DNA from 4 places in the Pseudoalteromonas nigrifaciens genome. Region 1 is predicted to be linked to each of the others. Evidence: predicted binding sites of a transcription regulator. Region 1 holds the regulator's gene; each other region holds the start of a gene.
What was found. Region 1 encodes sigma-54, which starts transcription at its own class of promoters, with help from an activator protein. Its sites were predicted from a motif close to GTTGGCACGNNNNTNGNNT; they were not measured.
Positions count from the first base shown of each region.

Region 2: a site for sigma-54 is predicted at 1,523-1,541, ahead of fliE (flagellar hook-basal body complex protein FliE). Genes of this name have one in related genera too.
Region 3: a site for sigma-54 is predicted at 5,279-5,297, ahead of flgJ (flagellar assembly peptidoglycan hydrolase FlgJ). Genes of this name have one in related genera too.
Region 4: a site for sigma-54 is predicted at 2,465-2,483, ahead of PNIG_RS03345 (EF-hand domain-containing protein). Genes of this name have one in related genera too.

Region 1 covers NZ_CP011036.1:2,967,197-2,974,810, forward strand. The annotation lists gene PNIG_RS14075 (ATP-binding cassette domain-containing protein) at 1-546, opposite strand, end outside; gene PNIG_RS14080 (calcium/sodium antiporter) at 813-1,781, shown strand; gene PNIG_RS14085 (KpsF/GutQ family sugar-phosphate isomerase) at 1,791-2,762, shown strand; gene kdsC (3-deoxy-manno-octulosonate-8-phosphatase KdsC) at 2,763-3,314, shown strand; gene lptC (LPS export ABC transporter periplasmic protein LptC) at 3,311-3,868, shown strand; gene lptA (lipopolysaccharide transport periplasmic protein LptA) at 3,858-4,403, shown strand; gene lptB (LPS export ABC transporter ATP-binding protein) at 4,400-5,125, shown strand; gene PNIG_RS14110 (RNA polymerase factor sigma-54) at 5,195-6,688, shown strand; gene hpf (ribosome hibernation promoting factor) at 6,715-7,002, shown strand; gene ptsN (PTS IIA-like nitrogen regulatory protein PtsN) at 7,007-7,459, shown strand; gene rapZ (RNase adapter RapZ) at 7,481-7,614, shown strand, end outside.
Region 2 covers NZ_CP011036.1:885,908-893,521, forward strand. The annotation lists gene PNIG_RS04170 (sigma-54-dependent transcriptional regulator) at 1-1,423, shown strand, start outside; gene fliE (flagellar hook-basal body complex protein FliE) at 1,582-1,914, shown strand; gene fliF (flagellar basal-body MS-ring/collar protein FliF) at 1,936-3,651, shown strand; gene fliG (flagellar motor switch protein FliG) at 3,644-4,684, shown strand; gene fliH (flagellar assembly protein FliH) at 4,688-5,503, shown strand; gene fliI (flagellar protein export ATPase FliI) at 5,522-6,856, shown strand; gene fliJ (flagellar export protein FliJ) at 6,856-7,305, shown strand; gene PNIG_RS04205 (flagellar hook-length control protein FliK) at 7,443-7,614, shown strand, end outside.
Region 3 covers NZ_CP011036.1:864,740-872,353, forward strand. The annotation lists gene PNIG_RS04080 (flagellar hook assembly protein FlgD) at 1-193, shown strand, start outside; gene flgE (flagellar hook protein FlgE) at 243-1,607, shown strand; gene PNIG_RS04090 (flagellar basal body rod protein FlgF) at 1,847-2,590, shown strand; gene flgG (flagellar basal-body rod protein FlgG) at 2,612-3,400, shown strand; gene flgH (flagellar basal body L-ring protein FlgH) at 3,417-4,100, shown strand; gene PNIG_RS04105 (flagellar basal body P-ring protein FlgI) at 4,113-5,207, shown strand; gene flgJ (flagellar assembly peptidoglycan hydrolase FlgJ) at 5,335-6,330, shown strand; gene flgK (flagellar hook-associated protein FlgK) at 6,332-7,614, shown strand, end outside.
Region 4 covers NZ_CP011036.1:708,805-716,418, forward strand. The annotation lists gene PNIG_RS03325 (amidohydrolase) at 1-1,181, opposite strand, end outside; gene PNIG_RS03330 (EF-hand domain-containing protein) at 1,305-1,541, opposite strand; gene PNIG_RS03335 (EF-hand domain-containing protein) at 1,549-1,785, opposite strand; gene PNIG_RS03340 (hypothetical protein) at 1,941-2,168, opposite strand; gene PNIG_RS03345 (EF-hand domain-containing protein) at 2,196-2,429, opposite strand; gene PNIG_RS03350 (HAMP domain-containing sensor histidine kinase) at 2,740-4,197, shown strand; gene PNIG_RS03355 (hypothetical protein) at 4,199-4,741, shown strand; gene PNIG_RS03360 (sigma 54-interacting transcriptional regulator) at 4,744-6,093, shown strand; gene PNIG_RS03365 (DUF1543 domain-containing protein) at 6,118-6,618, shown strand; gene PNIG_RS03370 (hypothetical protein) at 6,634-6,861, opposite strand; gene PNIG_RS03375 (multifunctional CCA addition/repair protein) at 7,004-7,614, shown strand, end outside.

The sequences.
Region 1 (7,614 bases):
TCCCATAGAAATAGGGTCTTGGCCTGCAAATGGCTCATCATACATAATTAATTCAGGGTCAAGTGCTATAGAGCGGGCTAAAGCTGCACGGCGAGCCATACCACCTGACAACTCCGACGGCATTAAATCCTTAGCGCCTCGTAAACCTACAGCTTGTAACTTCATTAATACCACTAAGCGAATAAGGTCTTCACTTAGCTTAGTGTGCTCTCTAATCGGAAAAGCAATATTATCGAATACCGACATGTCAGTAAATAATGCACCACTTTGAAACAGCATACTCATTTTGGTACGTGCTTCATATAGTACTTTACGTGACATTTTTGGAATGCTATTGCCTTCAAATAAAATATCACCCGAGTCAGGCTTTAGCTGACCGCCAATTAAACGTAGCATGGTAGTTTTACCAATGCCGCTTGGCCCCATAATGGCAGTGATTTTACCTTTAGGAACACTAAAACTCATATTTTTATATATGATTCTATCGCCCCTTGAAAAGCAAACATCCTTGACTTCTACTATTGATTGCGACAAGTCGCTCTCCATAACAATATTCACTCGTATTCCTATTTTAAGGCTTTTTCGACCAAGATGGAAAAAACAATTCGTAAGATTTTGTAATGTAATTGCCAAAACAGTTATAAGGCTCGCTCAAACCACCTTAACCTTGGCTTAAACCTTTGCATAGCATACCCTAAATATTTATAAAATAAGTGATTAACCGCTCTCTTCGCCACTGTTTTATTTATACTTTCAGATTGGCTTTTGTTACTATTCGCGCAATATGTATTTTCAATAACTGGTTCAATACAATGGTTACCTCATTTGTTATTTTAATTTTTGGTCTTGCTGGCCTAGTTTGGAGCGCTGACAAGTTCGTTTATGGCGCCGCAGCACTGGCGAAAAACTTTGGTGTGCCTACTTTAATTGTAGGGTTAACCGTTGTTGCAATGGGTTCATCAGCGCCTGAAATGATGGTTTCGGCTTCTGCCGCTTTAGCCGGTAAAACCGATACTGCCATAGGCAATGCCGTTGGCTCAAACATAACCAATATTTTATTAGTACTGGGTATTACCGCTTTATTGCGCCCGTTGTCTGTTTCATCAAGCACCTTAAAACGTGAAATACCTTTGGTATTAATTATTTCGTTAGCTACTTGGTATATTTTTTCAGATAACTATTTTTCATACCCAGAAGCAATTGCCCTACTTATTGGTTTTGTTGTATTTATTTTTGGACTTATTATTATCTCCCTAAGAGCTAAAAATAATAACGATCCATTTGTAAACGAAGCCTGCGATGAAGTACCCGATAACGTTCCCACTAAAAAGGCAGTTTTTTGGCTCATTGTGGGCTTGATATTACTTCCTGTTAGTTCTCACTTTTTAGTTGGCTCAGCTGTCGATATTGCAAAATTCTTTGGCTTAAGTGACTTGGTAATTGGCTTAACTATTATTGCTATTGGCACCAGTTTACCAGAACTGGCAGCGTCTGTTGCAGGTGTGCTTAAAAATGAAGATGACCTAGCACTGGGTAATATTGTGGGCTCAAATATTTTTAATATTTTAGCCGTGTTACCACTTGCCGGTATTATCAATCCATCGATAATCGACCCTTCTATTGCTAATCGTGATGTACTGATTATGATTGCAGCAACCTTGGCACTTATTGTTATGTCATTGAACTTTAGAGGCGCTCAGCGTATCAATAGAGTAGAAGGTGGTTTACTGCTAAGCGCATTTTTGATTTACCAAGGTTACATCTTTAGTCAAATAGGGTAAGAGTTGTCTATGACCAAGCTAAGTTTTATCGAGCAAGGGCTACGTGTTCTTGATATCGAGCGCCAAGCACTTTTTGATATAAAACAATATGTAGATGATAATTTTCATCAGGCATGTCAGCTTATGTATGACTGCAGCGGCCGTATTATAATTATTGGTATGGGTAAGTCTGGGCATATTGGCCATAAAATTGCGGCAACTTTAGCAAGCACTGGTAGCCCTGCTTTTTTTGTGCACCCAGGCGAAGCCAGCCACGGCGATTTGGGCATGATCACTAAAAACGATGTCGTTATGCTTATTTCTAACTCAGGCGAAACCAGTGAAGTACTTAATATTATTCCAGTGTTAAAACGCCTTGGTGCAAAAATTATTTCCATGACAGGAAATACACAATCAACCATGGCCACACTTGCTAACGTGCATGTATGCATTAAAGTAGAAAAAGAAGCCTGCTCATTAGGCTTAGCACCAACAGCCAGTACCACGGCAACACTCGCTATGGGCGATGCAATGGCGGTAGCACTGTTAGAAGCACGCGGATTTACTGCCGATGACTTTGCACTATCGCATCCCGGTGGCAGTTTAGGGAAGCGATTACTGCTCACCTTAAAAGATGTTATGCACAGCGGTGTAAATACGCCTATTATAACTACTTCGCAAACTATTAAAGATGCGCTGATTGAAATGACAGCTAAAGGCTTAGGTATGACCGCCATAGTTGACGATAATCAGCAACTCGCTGGGTTATTTACCGATGGTGATTTACGCCGTATTTTAGAGCAACGCGTTGATATTCATACCACGTCAATAGATGCAGTAATGACTAAATCGTGTACCACGGCAACCCAAGATATGCTTGCTGCGCAAGCGCTTAATATCATGGAACATAAACGCATTAATGGCTTAATTATTATTAATGAGCATAATCAGCCTATTGGGGCACTCAATATGCAAGACCTACTTAAAGCAGGAGTATTATAAATGCAATTTGAAGAACTCTATCAAGCGCTAAGTGATGACGCTAAAGCGCGCGCAAAAAAAGTAAAACTACTTATATGCGACATTGATGGCGTATTTTCTGATGGCCGAATTTATCTTGGCAACCAAGGTGAAGAGCTAAAAGCATTTAATACAAAAGATGGCTTTGGTATTAAAGCACTTATTAACAGCGGCTTTGAAGTAGCGGTTATTACCGGCAGGCACTCGCAAATAGTACAACAACGTATGACCAGCTTAACCGTGCAGCATATTTATCAAGGTCAAGAAAACAAGCTTATTGCCTACCAAGAACTTAAAAACAAGCTTAATTTGAGCGATGAGCAAATTGCTTATATTGGTGATGACGGCCCAGATATGCCTGTTATGGAGTTAGTTGGCTTTGCAGTCGCAGTAAACGACGCGCACCCACTAATTAAACGCTTAGCACATTACACTACGCAAATGCCGGGTGGTTTTGGTGCAGTAAGAGAGCTAACCGACTTACTTATGCTTGAAAACAATAAACCATTAACTAGCCAAGGCACCAGTTCATGAATATAGCGCGCATAGTCTTAAGCGTTTTATTCATCACCTGTATGGTTTGGCTTTGGTACCCTTATTTTACTCAGGTAAATACGGTTGCTAAAGCCGACTCAGAAGTAATAGCTAAACCCGATTACACCGCCATTGAGCTAAAACAAACAGCTTTTGACGAAAACGGTGAAATTAGCCATAAAGTAACTGCGGTTAAAACGGAGCTTTACGAGCAGCTAGGATTTACCTTATTCGAAAAACCTACTTTCATATTGTACGACGACAGACAAAAAACGTGGCGTATCAATGCTGATGAAGCAACACTTTACGATGAAAGACAATTAATTTTAGAGGGTAATGTAACTGCCCAAAACTTAATTGATGGCGCAATGATAGACAAAATTACCGCCGACAATATTCAAGTAGATATAATGCTACTCACTATGCGCAGCGAACAGCCCGTTATTATAACTGGACCGAATTTAAAGATCACCGGTAAAGGCCTTGAAGCCAATTTAACAACCGAGGTGATAAAACTAATTAACCATACGCGAACACTATATTATGACCAATAACCTTGCAAAAATACTTATTATTCCATCGCTTATACTTGTATTTAATAGTAATGCGGCAGAGCAAAGTACTTCCCCATTAGCTAATCAAATTTCTATTAGTGCTGACCGCCAAGAAGGCCAACTAAAAGAAAACGTTGGTATTTTTGAGAAAAACGTCGAGATAATTCACGGTAATCGTCGTATCACCGCCGATCGTTTAGAAGTACATAAGCGCGACGAACTTGGCGATAATAAACAACTATTAATTGCCACGGGCAGCCCTGCATATTTTGAAGAAAAGCAAGCAGATGGCACTGTCATGAGCGCCAGCGCTAACGAAGTACGTTACGATGTAGCGAAACGTTTTTTAACCCTGGTAGGAGATGCAAACATTTCTCAAGCTGGGCAAAAAATTACGGCTAAAAGCATCACTTATGATATAGAGCAACAGCTTATAAGTGCTGAAAAAGATGAAAACTCAACTGATCGGGTACACACTATTTTAGTGCCTGTAGACGTAAAAAAAGAACAAAAACTCAATAAAGGTCAGCCATGAGTACATTAAAAGCAGAGCTATTAGCAAAAAGCTATAAAGGCCGTGAAGTTGTTAAAAATGTAGGACTTGAAGTAAAAGCTGGTAGCATTGTTGGTTTACTTGGCCCAAATGGCGCAGGTAAAACCACTACCTTTTACATGATTGTAGGCTTAGTACCTAGCGACAAAGGTAAAATATTAATTGATGATAACGATATTACCTTACTTCCTATGCACAGCCGTGCTCGTTTAGGTATTGGTTATTTACCACAAGAATCTTCTATTTTTAGAAAGCTCACTGTGTATCAAAATTTAATGGCTATTTTAGAAACGCGTAAGCAACTAAATAAACAAGCCAGGGAAGAAACCCTAAATAGTTTATTGGACGAATTTAGCCTGCAACATATTCGCGACAGCTTAGGTATGGCGCTATCTGGTGGTGAACGTCGCCGCGTAGAAATAGCACGTGCTTTAGCTGCAGATCCTAAATTTATATTGCTTGATGAGCCCTTTGCTGGCGTGGATCCTATTTCAGTACTCGATATTAAAAAAATTATAGAACACCTTAAAAATCGTGGTATTGGCGTACTAATTACCGACCACAATGTAAGGGAAACCCTTGATGTTTGTGAAAAAGCCTACATTGTTTCTCATGGGGAGCTAATTGCATCTGGTACTCCTGAATTTGTATTAAACGATAAAACAGTACGTGATGTTTATTTAGGCGAGCAGTTCAAACTGTAATATTTATGTTATTACTATAAGCATCTGCTAAGATTAATCATATCAATTTATAAGGATTGTTAGAGATAAATGAGGCAATCATTACAGCTGCGCATGGGCCAGCAACTTACAATGACTCCGCAACTGCAACAGGCTATTCGCTTATTGCAGCTTAGTACCTTGGATCTCCAGCAAGAAATACAAGAAGCACTTGATAGCAACCCATTACTTGAAGTTGATGAACAAGATTACACGGAAGAATCAGCAGGTAAAAACGAGCAAAAAGCAGATGACATTACTGTTAGCGCCTCTGCTGACGACACCCCAAGCGAGTATGAGCAAGATAGCGGTGAAGCACTAAATAAAGACACCATAAGCGACGACATGGCCATGGATGTATCATGGGATGAATATATGAGCGCAGCGCCTGCCTCTTCATCAGGGCCAATGCCTGAAGATGAATCTATTTATCAAGGTGCATCAACCGAAACCCTGCATGAATACTTAATGTGGCAATTACAGCTCACCCCTTTTAGCCCTACCGACGAAGCTATTGCCATAGCTATCGTTGAAGCCGTAGATGACTCTGGTATTTTAACCCTCAGTTGCGAAGACCTTTTAGCAAGCTTTAACCAAGAAACTGACGACGAACACGAAGTAGAACTAGATGAAATAGAAGCAGTGCTAAAGCGCATTCAATTATTTGATCCTGTTGGTATTGCAGCTCGCAGCTTGCAAGAATGCTTATGCATTCAATTAAATCAATTTGATAAAGACACCCCTTATATTAACGAAACAAAAATGGTGTTAACTGATCATATCGATTTACTCGCTGCTCGCGACTATCGTACGTTAATGAAAAAAACTAAGCTCAAAGAAGAAGAGCTTAAAGAAATAATGACACTTATTCATACGCTTAATCCTAAGCCTGCGGATACTATTGTCAGAGAAGAGTCTGAATACGTTATACCTGACGTGTCTGTTAAAAAAATAAAAGGCCGTTGGGTGGTAGAGCTAAACCCAGATAGCATGCCAAAAATACGTGTTAACAGCCAATATGCGGCTATGTCTCGTACAGTAAAATCCAGCGGTGACAGCCAATTTATTCGCTCGCACTTACAAGAAGCTAAATGGTTTATTAAAAGCCTAGAAAGTAGAAACGAAACACTCCTGAAAGTAACTAATTGTATTGTTAAGCAGCAACAAGCGTTTTTTGAACATGGCCCAGAAGCCATGAAACCTATGGTATTAAACGATGTTGCCGAAATAGTTGAAATGCACGAGTCGACTATTTCACGGGTCACTACGCAAAAATATATGCACACTCCACGTGGCATTTTTGAGCTTAAGTACTTTTTTTCAAGCCATGTAAGCACCGAAAATGGTGGCGAATGTTCATCAACTGCCATACGTGCCCTGATTAAAAAGTTGATAGCTGCAGAAAACTTAGCCAAACCATTGAGTGATAGCAAGATTGCAGATATATTGGCTGAGCAAGGAATTAAAGTAGCTAGACGGACAATTGCAAAATATCGCGAATCTCTGGCTATTCCCCCGTCAAATCAACGTAAAAGCTTGATTTAAGACGTACAACAAAGAGGAAAATGCTGATGCAACTAAACTTAACTGGTCGTCATGTAGACATTACAGACTCATTAAGAGACTATGTAAATAATAAATTTGCAAAGCTGCAAAGACACTCAGATCACATAACTAATGTGCATGTTATTCTCGATGTAGAAAAATTAAGTCAAAAAGCTGAAGCAACAATTTTTGTAAGTGGCGCTGAGCTATTTGCATCGACCGAACACCAAGATATGTACGCTGCCATTGACTCGTTGATTGACAAACTCGATCGTCAAGTAATTAAACACAAAGAGAAGTTTGCTCGACACTAACACTATGAAATTAAGCTCACTTATATGCCAGGACTGCAGCAAAGCTGTGGTCCTTTTTAATAGTAAAAAAAGAATTTTAGAATTCATCAGTGAACTCGCGCATAAAAAAATGCCGTATTTACCTCAGCAAGATATTCTCACTGCTTTATTGGCAAGAGAAAAGCTAGGTAGTACCGGTATTGGCCGAGGAATAGCAATTCCACATGGCCGTATGAGCGGGGCACAAGAGCCTCTTGCCTTAATTTTAATAAGCGAAACCGCTATTAATTTTGATGCAATTGATAATCGTCCAGTTGATATTTTTGTTGCGCTTATAGTGCCCGATGGCGATAACCAGCAGCACTTGAAAACACTAGCCACAATAGCTGATAAACTAAACGATAAAGAGTTTTGTAAGCAATTGCGTGCGGCAAAGTCTGATGAAGCGTTATACCAAGTTATTTTGGATCAATCCTAGTTACTAATAAAGGGGTGGTAAATGGAATTAATTATTATAAGTGGCCGATCAGGTTCTGGTAAGTCAGTTGCTTTACGTGTTGTAGAAGATTTAGGTTACTATTGTGTAGATAATATTCCGGTAAATTTGCTGCCTTCATTAGTGCGCAGTGTCTC
Region 2 (7,614 bases), 1.4 Mb from region 1:
GCTTCGCGAAGCATTAATAGATACCCTAGAAATGTCGGGTATTGAATGCGTTGCTGCCGATAGTGCAGAGCAGGCGATGTTACTACTTAAAAAAGAATCCTTTTCGTTAGTGGTGAGCGATGTGCAAATGGGCACTATGAGCGGCCTAGATTTACTGCGCAGTATTAAATTAAATTACCCCGATTTACCGGTATTAATGATGACCGCTTACGCAACTATTGACGATGCGGTAGAGGCAATGCGCTTAGGCGCGATTGATTATATGGCCAAACCATTTGCACCCGAGGTGCTATTAAATATGGTGAGCCGCTATTTGCCCGAAAAACCCAAAGAAACCGACGGCCCTATTGTTGCCGACCCAACGAGTATTCAATTGCTGGAGCTTGCAAGCAGGGTAGCTAAATCAGACGCCAGTGTTATGGTGCTGGGGCCAAGTGGCTCGGGCAAAGAAGTATTAGCGCGGTTTATTCATGATAAATCAGCGCGTGCTGCAAAGCCCTTTGTGGCTATTAACTGTGCGGCGATTCCTGAAAACATGCTAGAAGCAACATTATTTGGCTACGAAAAAGGCGCGTTTACTGGCGCGATTCAGGCATGCCCAGGTAAGTTTGAGCAAGCACAGGGCGGTACAATTTTACTTGATGAAATTACCGAAATGGATTTAGGCTTACAAGTTAAACTACTGCGTGTATTACAAGAGCGTGAAGTTGAACGCTTAGGTAGCCGTAAAACGATTACGCTGGATGTACGCATACTCGCAACCAGTAACCGCGATTTAAAACAAGCGGTAGCGAATAATCAGTTTAGGGAAGATTTATATTATCGCCTTAACGTTTTTCCGCTAATGTGGCGGCCATTGTGCGAGCGCCCTGGCGATATAATTGTGTTGGCGAAGCACTTAATTGAACGCCATTTAATAAAAGCTAAGCAGCCGCTGGCTATTTTAGATAAGCAAGCTGAGCAAAAGCTCCTTAGCCATACATGGCCAGGTAATGTGCGTGAGCTTGATAACGTAATTCAGCGTGCGCTTATACTGCGCAGTGACAACAGCATAAGTGAGCAAGCTATTTTTATTGAAAACTTAGCCCCAAGTAACTTTGTAGTAGAGCCAGCAATTAGTGAAAGTGCGTTAACTAGCGCCTATTACGATAGTAAAACAACAGCCATTATTAATGACGAAAAGTCGGGTGATGAAAAGCTTGATGAGCAAACACCGAATGAGCAAAAATCAGATTTACTCGCTCAAGATACAGGCAGTTATAAAGATGAGCTTAAAGATAAAGAGCATCGAATTATTTTAGAAACACTTGCGCGTTGCCAAGGCAAGCGTAAAGACGTAGCCGAAACTTTGGGTATTAGCCCGCGAACTTTACGTTATAAACTAGCGCAAATGCGCGACTTAGGTATTTCACTTCCTGCATAACCTACAAAAAAGCCCTAAATTCAACATCTTGAATTTAGGGCTGTCAAAACTCTGACTAAGTAAATAAACTCTAACACACTGTATTTAAAGGGTTAATTAAGTGGCACGCTTTGTGCATTCTTAACCTTAAGAGTTAACTGCATTGTTAGAGACAAATAATGAAAATTCAAAATAGCGCTGTATTTCAAGAAATGCAATCTATGGCCTTAGAAGCGGGCCGTAATAATCAAATTAATAAATTGCCTACACAAGCTCAGCCTACGTCTTCAGCACAATTTGGTGATATGCTCAGCAATGCGCTCAATACTGTGCATGAGTTACAGCAAGACACAGGTCAAAAAGTAAAAGCGGTTGAAATGGGCGACAGAAGTGTATCGCTTGCTGAGGCGATGATTGCTTCGCAGAAATCTTCTGTTGCATTTGAGGCGACCGTACAAGTTCGTAATAAACTTGTTGAAGCCTATAAAGAAATCATGAATATGCCTGTTTAATTTAGGTAGTGGAGAATAATTGTGGCGCAATCTAATCAATCTACAGATCTTGCACTTGCTGATGGCGGTATTGAGCATGGTGATAGTGACGATCAACAAGAACAAAAGTCGGGCTATTTAAGTGCGCTAAGCGGTGTTGATGTATTGCGTCAAGTTACCCTTATTATTGCATTAACTATTTGTTTGGCGATTGCCATTTTTGTGATTATTTGGGCACGTCAGCCAGATATGCGCCCGTTAGGTAAAATGCCTACCGAGGAGCTAATTCAAACACTTGATTTTTTAGATGCGCAAAAAATAGATTATCAACTAGATGGCAATGTAGTGTCGGTTGATGAAAGCGAATACCAAAATATAAAATTACTAATGACTCGCGAAGGCTTGGATCAAGGTCCTACTTCTGGTTCAGACATAATAATGCAAGACATGGGCTTTGGTGTAAGCCAGCGCTTAGAGCGCGAGCGCCTAAAGCATGGCCGAGAGCAACAACTTGCCCGCACTATAGAAGAGCTAAATAACATCACTCGCGCCAAGGTGCTGTTAGCTATTCCAAAAGAAAACGTATTTGCCCGCAGAGAGAAAAAACCATCAGCAACTGTGGTGCTTACGCTTAAACGCGGACGCTCGCTTAACAGCGAAGAAGTAGACTCTGTGGTGGATATGATAGCCTCAGCAGTGCAAGGGCTTGAGCCTGCACGCGTAACGGTTACCGATCAAAATGGCCGTTTATTAAATTCGGGCTCACAAAGCTCACTTTCTGCGCGTTCTCGTAAAGAGTACGACCTAGAGCGTAAGCGCGAGCAAGAATACCTAGAAAAAATTGATAGCATTTTAATCCCTATTGTTGGTTTGAGTAATTACACTGCGCAAGTTGATTTGAGCATGGACTTTAGCTCATTAGAAGAAACGCAAAAACGTTATAACCCAGACCTACCAGCGGTAAGAAGCGAAACCACGTTTGAGGAAAACAACATAGGCGGCTTAGCTGTGGGTATTCCTGGCGCGTTAAGTAATCAGCCTCCGGTAAATTCAGATATTCCAGAAGTGGCAGGCCAAGGCGGCGCAGGAAGTGCTACTTCACCGAGCCGCACGCATAAAGAAGCCACGCGTAACTATGAGCTCGATACTACTATTTCGCATAAGCGCCAACAAAGCGGCACGATTCGCAGAATTAGCGTGTCGGTGGCAGTTGATTATTTGCCAACAGTGGGCGAAAACGGTGAAACCACCATGACCCCTCGCTCGGTTGAGGCACTGTCAAATATTCGACGTTTATTACAAGGTGGTGTTGGCTTTGATATACAGCGCGGCGATGCCCTAGAAGTAGTAACAGTTCCCTTTGTACGAGAAGCCGTAGATATGAGTTTTGAAGTACCTTTATGGGAACAAGACTGGTTTATGAAAATAGTACGCTTAGTACTGGCTGCATTGGTTATTATTGTGTTGATTATGGCTGTAGTTAAACCTATGCTAAAACGCTTAATTTACCCGGACAGCACGCTTGATGAGTACGATGAAGATGCACTTAGCTCAGGGGTTGATATTGGCGATAATAGCTTAGATATGCTAAATAAAGACTTTGATTCTGCTTCAGTTGGCTTCTCAAGCGATGGTACACTGCAGCTACCCGATTTACATGGTGACGAAGACTTACTTAAAGCCGTACGTGCCCTTGTAGCTAATGAACCAGAACTATCATCACAAGTAGTGAAAGCGTGGTTAACCGAAGATGACTGATCAAAACCAAAAACAACTCCCAGCAGCTTTCGATGTTGATAAGCTAGATGGCGTAGATAAAGCGGCCATACTGCTATTAAGTTTATCTGAAGAAGATGCAGCGCAAATACTCAAACACTTAGAGCCCAAACAGGTGCAAAAAGTGGGTATGGCGATGGCCGGTTTGCAGGATCTATCGCAAGCTAAAATAAGCGCAGTACATAATTTATTTATAGAGCAAATTCAAAGTTTTAGTACAATTGGTTTTCAATCAGAAGACTTTATTAAAAAAGCGCTTACTGCTGCATTAGGTGAAGATAAAGCCGCCAGCTTAATTGACCAAATAGTAATGGGATCGGGCGCTAAAGGGCTAGATTCGTTAAAGTGGATGGACTCGAAGCAAGTAGCTAACATTATTCGTAATGAGCATCCGCAAATTCAAACCATTGTATTATCTTATTTAGAGCCTGAGCAATCTGCCGAAATACTGGCGCAGTTTCCTGATAAAGTGCGCCTGGATTTAACCATGCGTATTGCTAACCTTGAAGAAGTGCAGCCAGCTGCCTTGCAAGAGCTTAACGAAATTATGGAAAAACAGTTTGCAGGCCAAGCGGGTGCGCAAGCTGCGAAAATGGGTGGCTTAAAAGCGGCTGCCGATATTATGAACTACCTAGATACCAACGTAGAAGGGCAGTTAATGGACTCTATTCGTGAGCATGACGAAGAAATGTCGCAACAAATTCAAGATCTTATGTTTGTGTTTGAAAACTTAATGGACGTAGACGACCGTGGTATTCAAGCAATTTTACGCGAAGTACAACAAGACGTACTAATGAAAGCGATTAAAGGCACAGACGATGCGCTTAAAGAAAAAATACTCGGTAATATGTCTAAACGTGCTGCCGAAATGCTTGCCGATGACTTAGAGGCAATGGCGCCGGTGCGTATTAGTGAAGTAGAAGCAGCGCAAAAAGAAATACTCTCTACGGCGCGTCGATTGTCTGACTCGGGCGAAATACAGCTTGGCGGCGGCGGCGGCGAGGAGTTTTTATAAACCATGACTAAATCGTCAATGCACAAAGGGCGTCCACTGCACGCAGATGAAGCCGATGAACTATTAAAGCACTGGGATGTTCCTGATGTAGCACCCGATGAAAAAAGCTTTGGTAATCGCTCTACTGCCTTTGGTACACCGCTTGCTGAGTTGTATCGAAAAGAAATGGCTGAAGAGTCGCTAATTGAAGAGCCGCAAGAACCTGAGTTACCTGCGCTTACTATGGCCGAACTTGAGCGCATTAGACAAGATGCGTTTGAAGAAGGTGTAAAACAAGGACACGAGCAAGGTTACATAGACGGTTTTGATAAAGGCGTTACCGAAGGTAAAGAAGCTGGCTACAAAGAAGGCTTAGAGCTGGGAAAAACCCAAGGCCAAGAAGATGTAAAACCACTAATAGAAGAGCAGTTAACTGGCCTACGTAGTATTTTAGAGGGGTTAACCGCGCCGCTAAGTAAAGTAGATGAGCAAGCTGAAAAACAATTAGTGCAATTAGCCGTTATGCTTGCAGAGGCCATTATTTATCAAGAAGTAAAAACCTCTCCTGATGTTATTTTACACACCCTTAAACACAGTATTGATGCGCTTAATACCGAGCAAGAAAAAGTACGCATTCATTTACACCCCGAAGATTTAGAGCTAATAAAGCAAAGTTATGGCGAGCAAACAGTGACAGATAATAACTGGCAGTTGATTGCAGAGCCAACGTTAGAGCGAGGCGGCTGCGAAGTTAAAACGGCGCAATCATCGCTTGATATGACACTTAAAACGCGTGTCAAAGAAACATTGGATAGTTTTTTGCATAGCAGTAGTATCTAACTATTTTATTGGTCTGTTATGTCTGCTTTAGATGTTTCATTAAGCGAACGCTTATCTCAATACAAACAGCATATTAAACCGCCAACACTTGCTGTAGCGGGTATTTTAACGCGAGTAGTTGGCCTTACCCTTGAGGCTAAAGGCTTACGTGCGCCTGTAGGTAGCCAATGTAAAATAGAAACTATGAACGGCTTTGTTGATGCCGAAATAGTTGGTTTTAACGACCAAACCTTATATTTAATGCCAAACGATCATATATCGGGGGTGCTCCCTGGTGCTCGGGTGATCCCCCAACTTAACGACACAGGTTTACCTGTAGGCATGAGTTTGCTGGGCCGCGTAGTTGATGGCTTAGGTCGTCCTCTTGATGGTTTAGGTAAAATTAATGCCGAGCACTATCTTAAGTTTGCCCAAAAACCGATAAACCCTCTTTCAAGACGACCCATAAGCCAGCCTATGGATGTAGGTGTGCGTGCTATAAATTCAGTAATAACAGTAGGACAAGGCCAGCGAATGGGCTTGTTTGCAGGCTCGGGTGTAGGTAAGTCGGTACTGCTTGGTATGATGACTCGTGGTAGTGAAGCCGATGTTATTGTGGTGGGGCTGGTGGGCGAGCGTGGCCGCGAAGTAAAAGAATTTATTGAAGAAATACTTGGTGTTGAGGGGCGTAAACGCTCGGTGGTTGTAGCAGCACCGGCAGATTCTTCACCATTAATGCGTTTAAAAGGCTGCGAAAGTGCGGTAACAATTGCAGAGTACTTTCGCGATCAGGGATTAAACGTTTTGTTATTGCTCGATTCGGTAACGCGCTATGCCATGGCGCAGCGTGAAATAGCACTTGCAGTAGGCGAGCCACCGGCGACTAAAGGCTACCCGCCTTCGGTGTTTGCAAAACTGCCAGCGCTGGTGGAACGTGCCGGTAACGGCGGAGAAGGGCAAGGCTCTATTACTGCCTTTTTTACCGTACTAAGTGAAGGCGATGATATGCAAGACCCCATTGCCGATGCGGCGCGCGCTATACTCGACGGCCATATTGTACTTTCGCGGGAACTGGCCGACAGCGGTCATTACCCGGCAATTGATATAGAAAAATCCATTTCGCGAGTGATGCCACAAGTGGTATCTGAGACGCATATGCAACAAGCGCGAGTGCTTAAGCAGGTATATTCTATGTACCAGCAAAATAAAGACATGATCACCTTGGGTGCGTATCAAAAAGGGACAGACCAAATGCTTGATCAAGCCATAAATATGATGCCAAGAGTAAATGCCTTCTTACAGCAAGGCATGCGTGATGTAATTAGTTACGACGACGGCCTGCAAGGGCTAGCGCAGTTATTAGGGCAAGCATAATGGCTAAAAACAAACTGCATTTATTACTAAAGATTGAAAACGATAAAGAAGAAACGCTGCGGATGAGCTATTTGCAGGCGAATCAAAATTTGCAGGCAAACCAGCAAAAACTCCAAGGTTTAAATAACTTTAGATTGGAATACACCCAGCAATTACACATTAAAGGGCAGTCGGGCTTATCAAGTGCTGGGTTTAGTCAGTTTCATGCATTTATTGCTAAAATAGAAGAAGCAATTCGCCAACAAGCCAATACAGTTAACACTGCAAAACAAGTGGTTAGCCAGCGTAAAACCCTGTGGTTAAAGCAGCAAATTAAGGCTAAAGCAGTCGCTAAACTCATAGAAAAACAACAGTTAAAGGCCGATGTGCTAGTGGCTAAAAATGAGCAAAAAATGTTGGATGAATTTTCGGCTAATCAATTTTTTCAACGACACAACAATCGACTTTAGTAAGTAGCGAGTACTTTAACCGCTTTAACAAAAGCTTGTACCTTATAAACAAAGGCACGTTAATTGCTCTGTTGTTAAATGAACTATAATTTTAGGCATTATTGGGTGGTTTGTTGCCGCTTTATATTAGGTGATTTATGACGATTAATGATATTTCAATGTTAGCGGTATCTGAGCAAGACGCTTACTCTAATAAACAAACGAGTAACTCAAGACGTAATGATGACTCTGATACTGGTTTTTTTAATCAGTTAGAAGATGCCAATAAAGCGGCTTACAATAATAACAGCAAAGCTAAAGCAGGCGCTA
Region 3 (7,614 bases), 1.4 Mb from region 1:
CGAAGCGGGTGAGCGCCTACCTCCTGGCGAATATAAAATTAAAGCTGAGGGGAGTACTAATGGTGAGTTTTCGAGCCTGCCAATTGCTACCTTTAAAAATATTGAGAGTGTTAATATTAATGGTGCAAATGGCATCATTATTAACACTAAAGAAGGTGCGGTTAGGCTGACTGATGTTGCAGAAATCGCGTAAAAGATTCATTAGCCAGCGGGCTAAAAATTAAATAGTTTAGAGGTCAATTATGAGCTTCAATATTGCATTATCCGGCCTTGCTGCCGCACAAAAAGATTTAAACGTTACGGCAAATAATATAGCCAACGTAAATACTACGGGTTTTAAAGAGTCGCGCGCAGAATTTGCTGACGTGTATGCATCGTCGGTATTTAGTTCGGGTAAAACAAAAAATGGTGACGGCGTGCAAACGACTATGGTTGCACAACAATTTCATCAAGGATCATTACAGTTTACCAATAACTCGTTAGATTTAGCGATTACCGGTGAAGGTTACTTTGCAACCAGCCAAGACCTAGGCGCGCAAGATTTTACTTACACACGTGCCGGCGCATTTAAGTTAAACAAAGACAACTTTGTGGTAGATGCAAATGGCAGCTTTTTACAAGGCTTTCCGGTTGACCCTTCAACAGGCGATACTACATCAGTGAGTTTAAGCACTTCATCGGCTTTACAAATACCTGACTCGTCAGGATCGCCGCGTGCTACTTCAAGCGTGTATAGCTCGTTTAATTTAGACTCACGATCAATTGCACCTACAATTGCGTTTAACCCTACCGAAAGTGCAACTTATAATTCATCAACCTCAACAACCGTGTATGACTCACTCGGTGAGCCACATGTATTGCAGCTATTTTTTGTGAAAAGCGACCCTGCAGTACCCGGTAATGAAAATCAATGGAGCGTACATTCAACACTTGATGGTAAATCCTTTGGTGCCAATGGGGTTGAGCAAACAGTAGCTCCGTACACTCCTATGACTACTTTTCAGTTTGACTCAAGTGGCTTACCGCAAAGTACAGACGGCACGCCAAACGTAAGTAACACTTTTAATCCATTGTCTATTGCAGCTGGTGGCGGTGGTACAGCGGGGCTTTCTGATTTATTAACCAATGGCGCTACCTTCCCAGCGCCTGTTGAAATTAACTGGCGTGATGAAACCGGTACAGCTAATAAAATACCTACTCAATACGCAAGTCGCTTTGAAGTAAAAGCACTTGAGCAAGACGGTGCAACGGTTGGCCGTTTAGCGGGTATTGATATTGGCGCCGACGGTAAAGTTGTGGCTTCGTACAGTAATGGCGACTCAACATTTTTAGGCCAAGTGGCTATGGTGCGTTTTTCAAACTCGCAAGGTTTACAACAAGTGGGCAGCACAGGTTGGAAAGCGAGTATAGCGTCAGGCGAGCCTATTGCTGGTGAACCAGGCTCTGGCACATTAGGTAATATCAACTCATCAGCGCTTGAGCAGTCAAACGTAAACTTAACTAACGAACTAGTTGATTTGATTAGCGCACAGCGTAATTTCCAAGCAAACTCGCGAGCGCTGGAAGTTAACTCAACAATTCAGCAAAGTATTCTGCAAATTAGATAAAGCACAATTTATTAATTTGAATATTCAAGGCTGCTTAATTGCAGCCTTTTTTGTTTATAAGATCAGGTTTGAGGCGTCAGGTATCAACCTAGAACCTAGCCCCTAGAACCTCATCCCTATAATTTCTGCAGCTACCGGCGGTATACCACATTGCTTGGCGGTGCAGTTTTACTGCTGTATTTAACAATGGCGCATATATTGCATTTGTTCTTACAGAGATTTTTAAGTGAGTCGATGTTATGGATAAAATGGTCTACATTGCCGCGTCTGGCGCTAAGCAAAGCTTAATGGGGCTTGCCCTTAAAGCCAATAATTTGGCGAACGCAAACACTACAGGTTTTAAAGCCGACTTTGCCCAAGCTCGATCTATGCAAGCGTTTGGTGAAGGTTTGCCATCGCGGGTGTTTTCTATGGAAGAGCGCCCAGGTTCAAACATGACATCGGGTGGCATACAGCAAACCGGTCGCGAGCTCGACATTGCCATGAGCGATAACGCCTGGCTGAGTGTACAAGACGCCTCCGGCAACGAAGCTTATACAAAAGTAGGTACGCTTAATATTACCGCCGAAGGCATGTTAGTTACCAGCGGTGGTCGTCAAGTAATTGGCGAAGGCGGCCCTATTATTTTGCCAGTCCCGATTGAAAAAATAGAATTTAGTAAAGACGGTGCCATACAAGTACGCCCACAAGGCGCGCCGGCTAACTTTTTAGAAGAGGTTGATCGTTTAAAAGTGGTTGAGGCAAATAACTCAACACTTGAAAAAGGTAACGATGGTTTATTTAGACCAAAACCAAATCAAACGGTTGAAACCTCAGCTAACGTACAAGTGATAAGCGGCGCATTAGAAATGTCGAACGTTAATCCGGTACACGAAATGGTCGATATGATCAGCCATCAACGCCAATTTGAATTACAAGTAAAGCTAATGAAAACAGCAGAAGAAATAGATCAATCGCAAGATCAGCTGTTGCGCATAGTTTAACTTTAAAATGAGGACACGATTATGAATCCAGCATTGTGGATCAGTAAAACTGGGCTTGACGCCCAACAAACCGACATTTCGGTTATTTCAAATAACTTAGCCAACGCCAGTACGGTTGGTTATAAAAAAAGCCGCGCCGTTTTTGAAGATTTACTTTACCAAAACATTAATCAGCCAGGCGGTCGCTCATCGCAAGATACCGAAATGCCATCAGGTTTAATGCTAGGTGCTGGTGCTAAAGTGGTAGCTAACCAAAAAAACTTTTCGCAAGGTAATATGCTAACTACTGAAAATTCACTAGATTGGATGATTTCTGGTTCAGGCTTTTTTGAAGTATTGCAGCCAGATGGCAATATTGCTTATTCGCGCAACGGACAATTTACCACCGATGGCGACGGGCGAGTTGTAACCTCGGGTGCCGGTTATGTAGTTCAACCTGAAATGAACGTACCCGACGACGCGCAATCAATAACTGTATCGCAAGACGGTGAAGTGTCTGTACGTGTTGCAGGGCAGGCCGATAACGTGGTTATTGGACAAATTACCATTAGTGACTTTATTAATCCGTCGGGCCTTGAGCCTATAGGGCAAAACCTTTACACCGAAACTGCGGTAAGTGGCGCGCCGGTGCAGGGTAACCCTGGGGTTGATGGGCTAGGCACTATTATTCAAGGCTCACTAGAAACGTCAAACGTAAACGTAACCGAAGAGTTGGTAAACCTAATAGAAACCCAACGTGTTTACGAAATGAACTCAAAAGTAATTTCGGCAGTTGATGAAATGATGAGCTACATCAATCAGCAATTATAATATTTTAGAGGTTATTATGCGCAATATTATATTATTTGCAGCGGGTACTTTATTGTTAAGTGGCTGTGTGTCTACACAAAATAGTGATGTAGTACAAGACGATCCTTACTACGCACCCATGTACCCAGAACCCAATGTTGAACCGGCAGTTGCTAATGGCTCACTGTTTAATACGTATTTATCGAACGACTTATACGCTGATAAAAAAGCACTGCGTACCGGCGATATAATTACGGTTAAATTGCAAGAATCTACGCAAGCCTCTAAAGCGGCAAAAACAGAAACTGATAAACAGTCAGACGCAAAACTCGACCCCGTTATTGGTTTAGGCGGATTACCGGTAAATATTGGCGGCGACAGCATTCAATTTGGTATTGGCAGCGACGCGTCATTTAAAGGCGACTCAAAATCAAATCAGTCAAATAGTTTAGCCGGTGATATATCGGTAAATGTAATGCGTGTTTTACCTAATGGTAACTTAGTTATTCGCGGCGAAAAATGGCTAACGTTAAACTCAGGCGAAGAATTTATTCGTTTAGAGGGATTAGTAAGGCCAGAAGATGTAACTGCAGACAATACCGTACAGTCAAATAGAATTGCTAATGCACGAATTCAATATTCGGGCAAAGGGCAAACTCAAGAAGCACAAAGTGCCGGTTGGCTAACACGCTTTTTTAGTAGCTCACTTTTTCCTTTTTAGAGGACATTCATTATGAATGTATTTAAAGTTTTTTGTTTAATGGTGTTACTTGGCTGGCAACTTCCTGCCATGGCCGAGCGCATTAAAGATGTGTCTATGGTTGAGGGCGTACGCTCAAACCAATTAGTAGGCTATGGCCTAGTTGTTGGCTTACCTGGTACGGGCGAGCAAAGCCGATTTACCGAGCAAAGCTTTAAAGGCATGTTAAACAGCTTTGGCATTACGTTACCAGCAAGCTTAAAACCAAAAATTAAAAACGTGGCTGCGGTTGCAGTGCATGCAGAGCTACCGCCTTTTAGAAAGCCCGGGCAAACTATAGATATTACCGTATCATCTATTGGTAGTGCAGGTAGTTTACGCGGTGGTACTTTACTACAAACCTTTTTAAAAGGGGTCGACGGCAACGTATACGCTATTGGCCAAGGTAGTTTAATTGTAGGTGGTTTAGGCGCAGAGGGGCTTGATGGCAGTAAAGTCGTTATAAACACGCCAACAGTGGGGCGCATTCCAAATGGCGCAACCGTTGAGCGCGCAGTTAAAAGCCCATTTATGCAAAACGACTATATTACTTTTAACTTAAATCGCCCAGACTTTACTACCGCTAAGCGATTAGAAAAAACCATAAACGATTTAGTTGGCCCAAATAGCGCCCAAGCACTCGATGCAGCGTCTATTAGAGTTATTGCCCCAAGAGACGCCTCGCAGCGCGTGTCTTATTTATCAACGCTCGAAAACCTAGAGTTTACCCCAGCAGATACAGCGGCAAAAATTATCGTTAACTCGCGTACCGGTACTATTGTTATTGGTAAAAACGTAAAGCTACAACCTGCGGCTATTACCCATGGTGGCTTAACAGTAACTATTGCGGAGCAACAAAACGTATCGCAACCTAATGCTTTTAGTGATGGCGATACCGTTGTTACCCAGCAAAGTATTATAGATATAAAACAAGACGACTCACGGGCATTTGTATTTAACCCCGGAGTGAGCCTAGATGACCTAGTACGCGCTATAAACGAAGTAGGCGCCGCGCCTGGCGATTTAATGGCAATACTAGAAGCCCTAAAAGAAGCTGGCGCAATAAACGGCCAGCTAGTTGTAATTTAAAACAACGTAATGCTATCGGTGGTCAGTTTTAAAAGCTGGTAACCGATGGCATTTTGCTTAACACCTTCCCCTCTGGCTCAATTTTTGCATTGCTTTATACATTATTCATTATTGTGTCAAAAAGCTGATGGAAACAAATCATCTCGATAAGCAAAACTTTTTTGATTTAGGTAACTTAAACGCTTTGCGTAAAGATGCCCTAAACAGTGGCGACGCGTCTAGTGATGCCTCAAAAGCGGCTCTCAAAAAAGCAGCGGCACAATTTGAAGCCATATTTACGCAAATGTTGCTTAAAAGCATGCGCAAAGCCAGCGAAGCCTTCGAAGACAAAGAAAGCCCATTAAATTCAAGTAGCGTAAAGTTTTTTGAAGAAATGCACGATCAGCAACTTTCATCAGAGCTCTCGTCTAATGGTTCATTAGGGCTTGCCGACTTAATAGTGCAGCAACTTTCTCCTACGGCAAAAAATTACACCCCAGCTTCAGTACTCAGAACCAGTAACGATCTTTTAAGCGATCAGCGTGCTGGCATAGAGTTGCCGCAGCAACAGCGTAAAAAAGCCGTAACCGAGCCTGTAGATAAAAGCGCTATGAATACCGAAAAGCCAGAAGTAGCTAAGCCAAACTTTGAAACGGCCGAAGAGTTTGTAAGTTCAGTATGGGAACACGCTAAAACTGCAGCGCAAAAAATTGGTTTAAATCCTGCGGTAATGGTTGCACAAGCGGCACTTGAAACCGGTTGGGGTAAGCATATTATTAATAAAAGCGACGGTAACAGCTCAAATAACTTATTTAACATTAAGTCAGATAAAAGCTGGCAGGGTGAAAAAGCTAACAAAGTAACCTTAGAGTTTGAACAAGGCGCTGCAGTTAAAAAACAAGCCAGTTTTAGGGCTTACGACTCAATAAAAGACAGCGTGAACGACTTTGTTGATTTTTTAACTCAAAATCCACGCTATCAACAAGCATTACAAAATACCGCCAAACCGGCAGTGTTTTTAGACTCATTACAACAAGCCGGTTATGCAACAGACCCAAATTATGCGGATAAAATAAAGCGCGTACTTAACAGTAGCGAGCTTAAAAATATTGCAACAAACGTGATCCGCCAAGGAGTAAAGTAACATGTCGTTTAATTTATTAAACATTGCTAATTCAGGAATAAGAGCAAACACTGATCTGTTGCAAACAACCAGTAAAAATATTACTAATGTAAATACTGACGGCTATGTGCGCGAGCGTACAGAGCATGGCACCATGATCGGCAATCAAGTTGGCAAAGGTAATACTTACAGATTGCTTAATGAATTTGCACAAAAACAATTAAACCGAGACACCTCAAATAAAACGTTTTTTGATCAGTTTGTAAGTGAAGCAAACCGGGTCGATACGTTATTTTCGCAAGAAGCGAATAGCTTATCGACCGGTATTAACTCGCTATTTAATAACGTGCAAGAAGCGCTTAATCAGCCATCGTCAACGGTTGCACGTTCGTTAGTAATGACTAACGCCGACAGCTTAATAAGCCAAATGGATAGGTTGTCGGGAATAGTGCTGGATCAAAAAAATGTTGTAAATGAGCAGCTCGAAATATTCTCCGATGAAGCCAACACCTTAATTCAAAAAATAGGATCGTTAAACCAACAAATTGCTGGTGTTAATGGTACTAACAACGCATCTGCTGCAAGCGGCACATATAACGAGCGCGATAAAGCGATTCGCGATTTATCAGAGTTAATCGACATTGAAACGCTTGACGGCCCTAATGGTGAAAAGCTCGTTTTTATGGGCAGCGGTGAAGCGGTTGTAATGCAAAACGGCTCGTTTAACTTGTTTTCGATGCGCGGCGACCCCGATCCAAATTTTAAAGAACTGCGCTTAGATGTAAATGGCGGCAAAGCTGTGCCGCTTGAAGTTGATGCCAGTAAATTAAAAGGCAAAATAGGTGGTTTACTTGCCTTCAGAGACGATATTTTAGTACCTGCACAAAATCAAATAGGCCAAATGGGTTTAGCGTTGGCTGATGCATTTAATCAGCAAAATCACTTGGGAATGGATGCTAACGGTAAATTGGGTGGCGATATATTCAATATACCTACGGCAAAAGGGTTTGCCTATCAAGCTAATACCGGCGGTGCGGGTGTTAGTGCAACAGTAGAGCCCGGCAAAGGCAGTAATTTACCTGCCAGTGATTTTATTGTGACTTATACCGCAAATCCAAACGAAGTGAGTATTCAGCCAGTAGATAATAAAGGCGAGCCATTAGGCGCCGCTACAACAGCAACATTTGTAGGCGGTGAAATTAACTCGGCAAATAACCCAGGTGTTGATTTATTTGGTTTGCAGTTAACTATGGCTGGTGCAGGTAATGAAGGCGATAAATTTCAAATTAAGCTCAATTCAGAAGC
Region 4 (7,614 bases), 1.3 Mb from region 1:
TCATCAAGCGTTACTATTTGTGCATGCTCCATACGGTTACGTAGTAAAATTCCGCCGGTTGCTTTAAATACATTTTTATAAGCATCTAATACAACGTGGTTAGCTTTGTCGCCAATTGCATGGGTGTTGGCACTAAAACCGCTTTTAAAACTAAGCGTAAATAACTCTTCTAGTTTTTGCTGGGTTTCGAGCATTAAGCCATGGTGGTTTTTTCTATCGGCATAATCCTCAATTAGCGCCGCGCCACGCGAACCTAATGCGCCATCAGCATAAACCTTAACGCTGCGAATAGACATAAAGTCGTTGGCATCTTGGTATCGACCTGCTTTTAACATGGTTTTTAAATCAGGACTCGCGCCACTGAGCATTGCCACAATACGCAGTGGTAAATTGCCTAGTTCACCGCGTTCTTTGTATAATTCCCAAGTGGTTTTATCTATACCCGCATCATGGGTTGAGGTAATCCCTAAACTTAATAAATGATTACCGGCAGCATCTAAAGAGTCACTAAGAGTTTGTTTTGATGGTTTTGGCATAAATTGTTTAATTAACGATTCTGCTTTATCTACAAATATACCAGTAGGATTGCCAAATTCGTCTTTAATAATTTCGCCGCCTTCTGGCGATTGGGTGTTTGCAGTAATGCCCGCAAGCTCTAGGGCTTTGCTATTTACCCAAATAGCGTGGCCATCAATTCTCGATAGTACAATAGGGCGATCGCTCACTACTTTATCTAAATCGGCAGCGGTAGGAAACTGCTTTTTTTGCCACAGCTCTTGATTCCAGCCACGGCCAATAATCCAACCTTGTTTGTTATTTGCAAATACCTTGAGTTTATTAGTAACTTCATCAATAGAAAGCGCACCGCGTAAATCTAATTGTGACAGGTTATTGCCTAAACCAATAATGTGACCGTGTGCGTCAATTAAACCCGGTAATAGCGTATTGCCATGAGCGTCAATAAGCTTGGCATCTGGAAAGCTATTTTTCAGCGTATCGCCGCCAAGTTTAACTACTTTACCGTTTTTTATAACTAAAGTAGAAAACTGCTGCACTTCACCTTTGTACAAAGGTGTGTAGCCGTTGGCGTTGTAAATAACTTTAGTTTGCGCAACCGCAAGGCTTGAGCCTGCGCAAAGGCAAGCGAGTAGCAAAGGTTTGATTATTTTTTTGAGTGGCATAGTGAGCTTATTTTTATTGTTAATGGCTTTAACATAACAAACTCACTTTTATAATACCAACCACTTGAGGTGGTTGGATTGTTATTTGTGCAGAGTAAGCCAGTTAATTTATTGGTAAATTAATTACTGACTTGCATAAAGTGTAAATTCGCTTAAAGAAAGGTGGCCGTCTTTGTCTTTATCGTAACTTGCAAAACGAGACCATAGGGCAGGGTCACTGGCTGTTTCTGCTCGGCTTAATAAGCCGTTTTGGTTACGATCAAATTTTTCAAATTGCTTGGCAATGTTATTGCTGCTGGCAAAGCTTGGTGTGCTACAAATACTAAGCGCAACGAGCGCTATATAGCTTATATTTTTCATAAATTACTCAGTAGAGGTTATTCGTAAGATAATTTTTAAATTCAACCAATGAAATTTTATTATCTTGGTTTTTATCCCATTTGCTAAAGTTGTTTAGTAAGTGCGGTTGAGCCTCAAGCTCATGGTGAATTAAATAGCCGCTTTGATCTGTATCAAGGTGATCAAAACGTTGCTTTACATCAAGTGCTAATGAATTAAAGCTTAGTAATAATAAGCAACTAACTAAACAAGCGCGTATCTTCATGGTGCTCCTTCGCAAAGCTCATTTTAATGTCATTCGTAATAAAATAAAGTACTTGCCATAATTTAACGCCCAACATTAAATCCATTTACACACTCCCTCAGGGGTTATAGCAAATACTTTTAGTTAATTTTACAAGATTAAACTTGAATTTAAACTTAAGGCTTAAACGCCTCAAACTCTTTTTTAGAGATCATTTCATCGTTATTTACATCTAAATCAGAAAACTGTTTCATTACTTCTTTATCTTTTTTGGCTTCGGTAATAGATATTTTTCCATCCATATTTTTATCTAAAAAAGCAAAACGAGCATTAAACGATGAAGCCAGGGCAGTAGCACTAATAACTAAAAACAGTAACGAAAATGCGGCTATAAGCTGTTTCATAAAAAACTCCTTTGGTTACTAGGTTAGTTACTTAATAAACTGTTTAAACTCATCTAGCGACAACTGACCATTTTGATCAGTATCTATTTGTGAAAAGTTTTCATGAAGTACAGCGTCCTCACCAGCTTCAGCTTCGCTGAGAGTACCGTTACTGTCTTTATCAAGTTCATTAAAAGTAGCTTGTACATCCATTGCCAGCGCGTTAGCGCTCAAAAAGCCTAGCGCAACGATTGGCATAATAATTAAAAAGCGATTACTCATGGTCATTTCCTTATAAGATAAACTTAGATTAACTATTACAAAAACGATGCCAATTATTTTTATCTTTTAAATTCAGTTGCTTATGGTTTTTGGTGTTATAGGTTAAGCAAGTTTTACAGGTATCTGTGTGTTTTTTGCAACGAAATTTGGCTTATAAATAAAGAAGCAATACAAATCAAAGAGTTGAGTTGTTGCTGTTTGGCAACAGGCGGCTTTACAGTACGAATAACAGATATATAAATTGATTCAGCTAGTGTATAACTTAAACGCTTAATAATAGGCTGTTTAAAGTTACTAAAGGATGGATGCAATGCCAGCAGCGATGGCTGAAAAATACAAAGCAATACTTAATTGGCGCCCTAATTTAATTAGCCAGTTTGTAATGAGTATGCTGCTGTCGTTATTACCCTTATCGTTAGTGGTTATTGTATTTTTAAATGCGCTTAATAAGCAGTTAGCTGTAACTCAGCAAATTGTTAGTAATAACTACCAAGTAACTAAATCGTTTAATATTTTAAAACAAGAACTCAATAGTTTAGAGCGCGCTACTCGGCAAAATTGGGTACTAAAAAGTGAGTCACTCGATACGCTCATAGTTGATAAGTGGCAAGCATCGCTACAAAGTATTGAAGATCTTACACGTATAGCGCCCAGTAAAAGTCACACCGCACAATGGCAGCGTTTAACGAATACTCTGCAACTAGCACACACTCAACTTGTTGAACAAAAACAACAGCAGGTAGCCTTGTTTTTACCTATTAGCGATTTACTCGCCGAACTTACCTTATGGTTACGCGATAAAAGCGAAACCCAAATTACTAATAATCAAAAAGAAATAGCGCAGTTACAAACTTCATTTATTAACTGGCTGGTGGCGCTAATTCCGCTAACACTCTTAGTAGGAGGCGGTTTTTTGTGGCGTATAAGTGGCCGCTTAAAAAGCTTGACTAAAATTATTGGTAAATTAGGGCAAGGTGACTGGCAACAAAAAATAGCCGTGCAAGGCTCAGCAGAGCTAGTTGAATTAGGTAATAAATTACAATGGGTGCAAGCTCAGTTACATATACTTGAGCAGCAAAAAGACACCTTTTTACGCCACGTTACCCACGAACTTAAAACACCTCTAGCCTCAATGGTCGAGGGCACCGACTTGCTCAGCGATGAAATAGTTGGCCCTATAACTAAAGAGCAACGCGCTGTACTTGAGCTTATTAGCCAGTCTATGGTGCGCCTTCGTACTATGATTGACAGCCTACTTAGTTATAACGCGATTCGTACTAGTAAAGACAGCGTAAGTGAGGTTGAGTTTAATCATTTAATTAATAAAATTAATAGTCATTTTGAGCACCGCCTAACAGCCCGAGAGCAAATCCTTATTTGGCATAACAACTTACCTAATAAGGCGCTTGCGTTACCTGGGGAGTTAATTGAAATGATTTTAGTGCAATTAATTTCTAATGGCTTAAAGTTTTCACAACACGGGCAGGCAGTATCTATAGCGTTAACCTTTGAGCACAGTAAGCTAAAAATGGCGATAAGCGACGAGGGATGCGGAATTAAAGAGCACGAAAAAGCACATGTTTTTAGCGCATTTTATCAAGGTAAGCATAGCAAAAATGTTACGCTACAAGGCAGTGGCTTAGGCTTAACTATTGTTAAAGAGTCAGTAGAGCAATTAAACGGACAATTATTAATAGAGCAAAATGAACCCCAAGGTTGTCGATTTTTAATTACGCTTCCCATAATAACAAATCAAGGAGTTAACTAGCATGACCTCGCGTTTAATGGCTATTTTATGTGTGTGTGGCAGTGCCATCATTTTATCGGGGTGCAAAACTAATAACCCCCAACAGCAAGTGGTTGATAGCCCTGTGGCGCAAACTCAAACTAAAGTAACGAGCGATAAAAACAGCCAGCCAAGCCCAAAGCCTCGGCCTAAAAGCGATCCTATGTATCCCCCTGCGGAGCAAGTAATAGCCTGGCATGCTAATAAATGTGGTGGTTTTAAGTTAACCCCAGATAACAAAGATTTTGTTGGCGAAAAAGAACTAAAAAACTTTTTTCAATTTATGTGTTTAAACACTAGTAGCGATCCTAATACGGTAATGAGTAAGTTACTTAAACTTGACCAAGCTTACTATTGGCCAGACGATATAAAACAGTATTTATGGCTACAAAAACAACAAGTAACACTACAAATAAATGCTAAAAAAGAGCAGCAAGCACTTAATAATAAAATGCAACAAACGCTCTCGTCATTAGCAACCATAGAGCAGCAACTGTTATTACGCGAAGAAACTAAGGAGCAGTAGTTATGCCAGCAATAAAACCGCAAGGTGCAAAAGTATTATTAGTGGATGACGATGCCAGCTTATTAAAATTGCTCGCTATTCGTATCGAATCAAAAGGCTACGAGGTTACCACCTGCGAGAGCGGCCTAATTGCGTTACAAATATTAAAAAGCCAAGTGTTCGATGCCGTAGTAACCGACCTGCGCATGGACGAAATGGATGGCATGGCACTGCACCGCCAATTGCAAAGCCGCTATCCGGCATTGCCCGTTATTATGATGACAGCGCATGGCTCTATTCCTGATGCGGTAGAGGCTACCAAACAAGGCATTTTTGCATTTATTACCAAACCAATAGATAAAGACGAGTTATTCGACAGCTTAGCAAAAGCGATAGAAATACACGGCGTAAATGCCGATGAAATAATACCCACTAGCAATATAGTTACCCGTAGCGGCGCTATGCTACATTTGCTAGAGCAAGTTAAACTGCTAGGGCCAACGCAAGTTAACGTATTAATATCGGGAGCCAGTGGTACGGGTAAAGAGTTATTAGCTCAAGCTATTCATCAGCATAGCCATGTAAGTAAAGGCCCATTTGTAGCGATAAACTGCGGCGCAGTACCGGGTGAACTGCTAGAGTCAGAATTATTTGGTCATAAAAAAGGTTCGTTTACTGGGGCAATAAAAGATCACCAAGGACTGTTTCAACAAGCTGAGGGAGGCACCTTATTTTTAGATGAAATAGGTGATATGCCGCTTAATTTACAAGTTAAGTTACTGCGCGTATTGCAAGAAAAAACCATACGTCCAGTCGGCTTTCAAGAAGAAATAGCCATAGATGTTCGCATTGTATCGGCAACTCATAAAAACCTCCCCGAAGCGATTATAAATCAGCAGTTTAGGGAGGATTTATACTACCGCTTAAACGTGGTTAATTTAAAACTCCCTCCTTTGTGCGAGCGTCGCGAAGATATAAGTCTACTTGCACAATACTTTAGCGCCAGTATTGCAAAGCGAATGAAGCAAAGCGAAAAACACTTTGCCAACGACGCCATGCACGCACTCGTGCGTTACGACTGGCCAGGTAATATTCGCCAACTTCAAAACGTGGTAGAGCAAGTTGTAGCACTTACCCCAAGCGAAGTTATTTCAGAGCATTTAGTGCTAAGTGCATTAAATAGCAACGAAAAAAATGTAGAGCCATTGTCGCTAAACGACGCTAAAAAAGAATTTGAACGCGACTACGTAATAAACACCCTTAAAATGGCTGGTGGAAATGTCGCCGAAGGCGCAAAACTAGCTAAACGTAACCGTTCAGATTTTTATAAACTGATTAAAAAGCACAATATAGATGTTGATAATTTAGCTTAAATAACCAATTTATAGGAACTAAACATGCAGTTATTTATGGTGTATTTAGGTGGGCGAATTCAGGGCTGTCATATAGAAATGCACGACATTCGTTTTGTAGTTGGGCAAAACATTGAGCAAACCTATACTAAATTAAAAAGCCAATGGGTGGGCGACAAAAACAGCGTGCATATGGATAGCTATATGGCAATTAACCACATAGATGGTTATAAAGTTACAGTAAGCGACACGCCCGTTGAGCAAACTAAACAGCTTTACTTTGTAAACTTAGGCGCCTACAGAAGCGATTTAATGGCTGAGCAACACGACTTTGCACTGTATGTAGCAAGCAGTAGTCAAGAGGCCAAACAGCGCGCTAAAAACGATTTACTCGCTGGCTTTAGCCATATTCATAAAGATGATTTACACGACGTAGACGATTGCTTTGCAATAGATTTACTCGACAGCCAGCTTAGTATAAAACTGACCCCAAGTGGGCAAGCACAAAAAATTAAACCTGATTGGTTTGGTTATCATGTACTTTAAACACATAACGCAGGATTAAGAATCCTGCTCGTTTTGTTCTTTTTTTTCGCTTTTAGCCGCCATTTTAAAGGCTACAACCACTAAGCCAAACATTGCAAATGGTAGCGCTGCTAACATGTATTCAATCATGTTACTGTCTTGATAATCTGCTTGCATAAAAAAGTGCCCCACCACACACATTAAAATAACCACCAGTAATATAGGCAGTAGCATGAGTTCTTTTTTTGCAGAGTGCTTTTTCATTGTTGTTATGACTTTAGCTAAAAATAAAGCGCTATTGTAATGAGCAAGTTAGCGGTAGGTCAAACTACTCAGACTTTTAATATGGTTTTGGGTATAATTAGTACCATTAATTGCAGTTTTGGTATTTGTTTTTGGAGGTTACGTGGATAAAGCATTGGAGCAGGTTTACCTAGTTGGTGGTGCAGTGCGTGATTTACTGCTAAAAAGAGCATCAAATGACAACGATTATGTTGTTATTGGCGAAACGCCACAGACAATGGAAGCGTTAGGCTTTGTGCCAATAGGTAGCGACTTTCCGGTTTACTTACACCCAAAAACCAAAGAAGAATATGCACTTGGGCGCACTGAGCGAAAAAGTGGTAAAGGCTATACCGGTTTTGTGGTTGATGCCAGCCCAGATGTGACTCTAGAGGAAGACTTAGCCAGACGTGATTTAACTATAAACTCTATGGCGCTCGATGCTAACGACAATATAATTGACCCATTTAACGGCCAACAAGACCTTAAAGATAAAATACTGCGCCATACAACAGATGCATTTGTAGAAGACCCAGTGCGGGTGTTGCGTATAGCTCGCTTTTTAGCCCGTTTTGGCAGCGAGTGGCGTATACATCCGAGCACTTATGCACTAATGCAACAGCTTAAGCAGCAAGGCGAGCTTAATCATTTAGTGCCAGAGCGAGTATGGTTAGAGACCGAAAAAGCCCTGGGTGAAAAGCATCCCGAACTTTATTTTCAAGCGTTGCAAGGCTT